Parasegetibacter sp. NRK P23: one gene and its partner. Each later gene encodes a partner of the first gene's protein in a complex. Links are inferred from orthologs where the notes say so. Each region holds a gene or a part of one and is shown in the gene's direction. Other genes may lie near its edges.

The links.
Region 2: the proteins of carB (region 1) and carA are in contact, whole or in part, in a solved structure (PDB 1KEE), measured with the Escherichia coli proteins. The link is inferred for Parasegetibacter sp. NRK P23 from one-to-one orthologs.

The regions. Positions count from the first base shown.
Region 1 is NZ_JAMDLG010000001.1:3,282,630-3,285,966, reverse strand. It holds carB (carbamoyl-phosphate synthase large subunit), read left to right. Parts: upstream 1-314; coding sequence 315-3,137; downstream 3,138-3,337. Other genes in the region: M4J38_RS13265 (hypothetical protein), read left to right, coding at 1-194. UniProt on the Escherichia coli protein: Large subunit of the glutamine-dependent carbamoyl phosphate synthetase (CPSase).
Region 2 is NZ_JAMDLG010000001.1:515,775-518,670, reverse strand. It holds carA (glutamine-hydrolyzing carbamoyl-phosphate synthase small subunit), read left to right. Parts: upstream 1-841; coding sequence 842-1,951; downstream 1,952-2,896. Other genes in the region: M4J38_RS02015 (hypothetical protein), read right to left, coding at 2,808-2,896; aroQ (type II 3-dehydroquinate dehydratase), read left to right, coding at 2,010-2,423; rplQ (50S ribosomal protein L17), read left to right, coding at 216-743; M4J38_RS02035 (DNA-directed RNA polymerase subunit alpha), read left to right, coding at 1-150. UniProt on the Escherichia coli protein: Small subunit of the glutamine-dependent carbamoyl phosphate synthetase (CPSase).

The DNA.
Region 1 (3,337 bases):
CAAAACTTACATTGCTGGTAGCCGCCGCAGCAGGGTTTGTGGCGGGAAGATGGGGAAATTCGGAAACAAAAGACAGGTTGACACAACGCTTCAAGGTCAAACAGATCGATCAACGCCCTGCGGCTGGGGATGTGGATGTGATGCATGGCGAGGTTACCCTTGACGAGTACGAATTGTTATCGTTTCACAACTGAGTATCAGATTTTTAAACGGATGATATATCCCCGCGTGCCCGCTTCTTTTCGAAGCGGGCACTTTTTTTTGGAGTGGGGGGCGCATCTTCATACCTTTGCGCAATTTATCTCGATAAAAAAATGCCTAAAGACGCCTCCATCAAGTCGGTCCTGATCATCGGTTCAGGTCCTATCATCATCGGTCAAGCCTGCGAATTTGATTACTCCGGAACCCAGGCTGCACGCAGCCTTCGTGAAGAAGGTATCAAAGTAATTCTTATCAACTCCAACCCCGCCACCATCATGACAGACCCTATGATGGCAGACAGGGTCTATCTGCTCCCACTCACCGTGGAAAGTATTGAGCAGATCCTGGAGGAAAACCAGATCGACGCAGTTCTTCCCACCATGGGCGGCCAAACGGCCCTCAACCTGGCCAAAGAAGCCGAAGAACTCGGGGTTTGGGAAAAATTCAACGTGCGCCTGATCGGGGTAGACATCAAAGCCATCGATAAAGCCGAAGACCGCGAACTCTTCCGCCAGTGGATGATCAGAATGGGCGTGCCCGTTGCCACAGCGAAAACCGCGAACTCCTTCCTCGAAGGAAAAGAATTCGCACAGGAAATCGGTTTCCCCCTCGTAATACGCCCCTCCTTTACCCTCGGTGGTACCGGCGGTGGTTTCGTGCACTCCAAAGACGACCTCGACGAAGCGCTCAACCGCGGACTCCAGGCCTCTCCCATCCACGAAGTACTGGTGGAACAAGCCGTGCTGGGATGGAAAGAATATGAACTCGAACTGCTCCGCGATGCCAACGACAACGTGGTGATTATCTGTACCGTGGAGAACTTCGATCCCATGGGTGTACACACCGGCGACTCCATCACCGTTGCGCCGGCCATGACCCTCAGCGATACCGCCTTCCAGCTGATGCGCAATACCGCCATCAACATGATGCGCGACCTCGGTAACTTCGCCGGAGGTTGTAACGTGCAGTTCGCCCTCAACCCCGAAACAGAAGAGATCATCGCCATCGAGATCAACCCGCGCGTGAGCCGCTCTTCCGCCCTCGCCTCCAAAGCTACGGGGTACCCCATCGCCAAAATCGCCGCTAAACTGGCCATCGGATACAACCTGGATGAACTGGAAAACCAGATCACCAAAACCACTTCCGCTTACTTCGAACCAGCTCTGGATTATGTGATCGTGAAAGTGCCACGCTGGAACTTCGATAAGTTCAAGGGTGCCAACGATACCCTCGGTCTGCAGATGAAGAGCGTGGGCGAAGTAATGGCCATCGGCCGCAGCTTCACCGAAGCCGTGCAGAAAGCCTGCCAGAGCCTGGAGAACAACGCTGTTGGTCTGGGCTACTATGGCAAATCCCAGATGCACGCGGAAGAACTCATCGAATACATCAAGACCCCGAAATGGGACCGCCTCTTCCGCATCAAAGACGCGCTGATGCTGGGCGTAAGTGTGAGCACCGTAGTAAAAGCCACCAGGATCGACCGCTGGTTCATCTACGAAATTCAGAAGATCTGTAACATCGAGAAAGAGATCGCAAAATACAAACTGGAATCCCTGCCCATCGAATTGCTGCGTGAAGCCAAACACCATGGCTTCTCCGACGAGCAGATCAGCCGCATCATGCAGGATGCCAGCGAAGATGCCGTGTACGAGAAAAGAAAGGCGGCAGGCATTACCCGCGTATACAAAATGGTGGATACCTGCTCCGCAGAATTCGAGGCCAAAACGCCTTACTTCTACTCTACTTTCGAAAACGGCAACTACAACGAAAGCAAACGCAGCGATAAAAAGAAGATCGTTGTACTCGGCTCCGGTCCCAACAGGATCGGTCAGGGTATCGAATTCGACTACTGCTGCGTACACGGGCTACTCGCCATCAAAGAATCCGGTTACGAAGCCATCATGGTGAACTGTAACCCCGAAACCGTTTCCACCGATTTCGACGTGGCCGATAAACTCTACTTCGAGCCCGTTTACTGGGAACACCTCTGGGAAATCATCGAACACGAGCAACCTGAAGGGGTGATCGTGCAGCTCGGTGGTCAAACAGCGCTGAAACTCGCCGAGCGCCTCCACGAAAAAGGCATCAAGATCATCGGAACGTCCTTTGATAGTATGGACATCGCCGAAGACCGTGGACGTTTCTCCGATATGCTGAAAGAACTGGAAATTCCTTACCCGCAGTACGGCACCGCTTACGATGTGGATGAAGCCATCGTGGTGGCCAATAAGGTAGGATACCCGGTACTCGTGCGTCCTTCTTATGTACTCGGTGGTCAGCGGATGCGTATCGTGATCAACGATGAAGAAGTGGAAAAAGCGGTAGTGAGCCTGCTGAAACATATTCCCGGTAACAAAATTCTCATCGACCACTTCCTCGACCGCTGCCAGGAAGCAGAAGTGGACGCCATCTTCGACGGGGAGAACTTCCACGTAATGGGGGTGATGGAACATATCGAGCCCGCAGGTATCCACTCCGGCGACTCCAACGCGGTACTGCCCGCCTTCAACCTCACTCCGCTCGTGGTGACTACCATGGAACACTATTCCGAAAAGATCGCCCGCGCGCTGAACATCAAAGGACTGATCAATATCCAGTTCGCGATCAAAGACGGAAAGGTATTTGTGATCGAAGCCAACCCACGCGCTTCACGTACCACGCCGTTCATCGCGAAGGCTTACCAGATTCCTTACCTCAACATCGCCACAAAAGTGATGCTGGGCGCCAATAAACTCACCGATTTCAAATTCGAGAAAAAACTGAAGGGATACGCCATCAAAGAACCGGTGTTCTCTTTCAACAAGTTCCCCGGTGTGAACAAAGAACTCGGTCCGGAAATGAAATCCACAGGAGAAGCCATCCGCTTCGTGAAAGACCTGCGAGATCCTTATTTCAGGCAACTGTATAAGGACAGGAGCATGTACCTGAGTAAGTAAATTTTTACATATTCTTTTGAAAAGGATGTGCCGGGAGGTGCATCCTTTTTTTGTTTAGGGGTTTTCACTCAATTGCTTCCTGCTTCGTTCCTCGCAGCCTCGCAACGCTAAGGAGCAAGGACGCAAGGCCTTGGTTATGTTCGGTCAGGTAGTGTTGAGGATTTTTTGCTTGCGGCGGCGCGGAGCATTGAGAGGGTGCG
Region 2 (2,896 bases), 2.8 Mb from region 1 along the record:
CTTAGCGAACTCGTACAGTACGAGCAGGAAGACCTGATGAAGTTCCGCAACTTCGGTCAAAAATCCCTCAGCGAAATCGAACAGGTACTTGGCGAACGTGGACTCCACTTCGGTATGGACCTCAGCAAGCTGAAACTGGACGACGAATAATTTCTTTTTATAATCAGTACGCTGCAACTCCTTGACACGGTGCGGCGGAATTAAACTCAAATGTCATGCGCCACGGCGATAAAATCAACAACCTGGGTCGTAAGAAAGCCCACCGCGAAGCGTTGCTCAGCAACCTTTCTATCGAACTGATCAACCACAAAAAGATCGTTACCACTTTGGCCAAAGCCAAGGCGCTGCGCACTTATGTGGAGCCCCTGATCACCAAGTCCACCAAGAACGCCAGCAAAGAGCAGATCATGCACCAGAGCCGCGTTGTTTTCAGCTACCTGCAAAACAAAGAGGCCGTGAAAGAACTGTTCACAGTGGTGGCGCCTAAAGTGGCTGCACGTCCCGGTGGTTACACCAGGATCCTGAAACTCGGTAAAAGGGTGGGTGACAATGCTGAACTGGCACTGATCGAACTGGTTGACTTCAACGAGGTTTACGGTAAAGCGACCGCTAAAGCCGATGAGCCCGCGAAGAAAACACGTCGTAGCAGAAGCGCTAAGAAAGCAGAAACCACTGCTCCTGCCGCTGAAGCTACACCGGCTGAAGAAACTGCCGCTCCTGCGGAAGATAAAGCAGCTGAATAAGAACGATGTTTTAATTTTCTTCATAGAGGCAAGACTTTTAAAGGTCTTGCCTTTTTTTCGGCCTTTATTTTTTACTTTTGCAAAATTTTTCTTTACAAATGGCGAATACCTCTTCTTCTCAGGCCATCCTTCTTCTGGAAGATGGCACCGTACACTACGGAAAAGCTTTTGGTAAGATCGGCACCACCGCTGGTGAAATATGCTTCAATACCGGCATGACCGGTTACCAGGAAGTGTTTACCGACCCTAGTTATTACGGGCAGATTCTTATCATGAACTCGGTGCATGTGGGCAACTACGGTGTGAAGGAAGAAGATGTCGAATCAGGCAACGTGAAAATCCGCGGACTGATCGGACGCAACCTCGAAGAACAGTATTCCCGCCTTCAGGCCAACGGTTCCCTCCAGGACTACCTGGTGGAGAACAACATCGTGGCCATCGAGGACGTGGATACCCGCTCGCTCGTGGCGCACGTACGCACCAAAGGGGCCATGAACTGCATCATCTCCTCGGAAATCCTCGACCTGGAGCAACTGAAGGCCGAACTGGCTAAAGTGCCCTCCATGGATGGGCTGGAACTGGCTTCACAGGTAAGTACCACCGAAGCGTATGAACTGGGTGATCCTAATGCTGAAATACGCATCGCCGTAATGGACTACGGGGTGAAAAGAAATATCCTCCGCTGCATGACCGATCGCGGCGCTTTCGTGAAAGTGTTCCCGGCGAAAACACCATTGGAAGAAGTAAATAACTTCAAACCGGATGGTTACTTTATCTCCAATGGTCCCGGTGATCCGGCACCGATGGATTACGCCATCACCGCGGTAAAAACATTGATGGAAGAAAACAAGCCCATGTTCGGTATCTGTCTTGGTCACCAGTTGCTGGCCCTGGCCAATGGTATCCCCACATTCAAAATGCACCACGGACACCGCGGTCTTAACCACCCGGTGAAAAACCTGGTTACCGGCCGGTGTGAGATCAGTACGCAGAACCACGGTTTCGGAGTTGACCCGGAAGCGGTGAAAAAAGCGGACCATATCGAGATCACACACCTCAACCTGAACGATCACTCCATTGAAGGGATCCGCGTGAAAGGAAAACCTGCCTTCTCGGTACAATACCACCCGGAAGCCACACCGGGCCCGCACGACAGCCGCTACCTTTTCGATGATTTTATTCAACTCATCAGGGATAGTAAAAAATAGTTCATCAGGAGTTCCGGGCATACCACCCGGAACTTTTATCTTACAGTAAACTCGTCGTATGCGCATCGCCATCATCAACGGTCCTAACCTGAACCTGCTTGGAAAACGTGAGCCCGATATCTACGGGGCGCAAACTTTTGAAGATTATTTCGCAACGCTGAAAGCAGTTTTTCCGGACATCACTTTCACTTATTTCCAGAGTAACGTGGAAGGAGAACTCATCAACGCTTTGCAGGAATTTGGTTTTGACTACGATGGCATCATCATGAATCCTGGCGGTTACACGCATACATCCGTGGCCATCGGGGATTGTATTGCCGGCATACGCACACCGGTAATTGAAGTGCATATCAGTAATGTTCATGCGCGGGAAGATTTCCGGAAGATTTCACACGTATCGGCGAAGGCGAAGGGAACGATCTGCGGGTTAGGGATGAAGGGGTATGCGTTGGCGGTACAGGCTTTCCTGTAGGGGTTCACGCAACTGCTTCGCAGTGCGCAATCTTGCAGACGTAAGGTGCCGTTGATTGGGGGGGAGGTTATGGTATCTTAATATATTTTTCTCGCAACGGCGCAACGACGCAAAGGCCTTGTTAGCTTGCAAACACGTTTTGGTAATATCTTCGATTGCCAGGCTTACTCCAGAAAAAGATGCATGAATATAAGTGGATGTCTCTTACAGAGCACCCCTTATATAGTTATAACAAGAATAGCGAATCGGGCTCTAACGTTGCGCCTTTGCGTCGTTGCGAGAAATAAAATACGCTCCTCCATAATAATCGTCCGAACGAAATCAGAGCCTTGCATCCCTTGTTCCTGCAAGGAACGAAACATTGCGCCATTGCGTGAAAAAAAATCACAACTTCTGCACCTCATCCAACTTCGCAACATATATACTTCTCCCATGCGTAGCCACTACAATTTCATTCTCTCTTTCCTGGATCG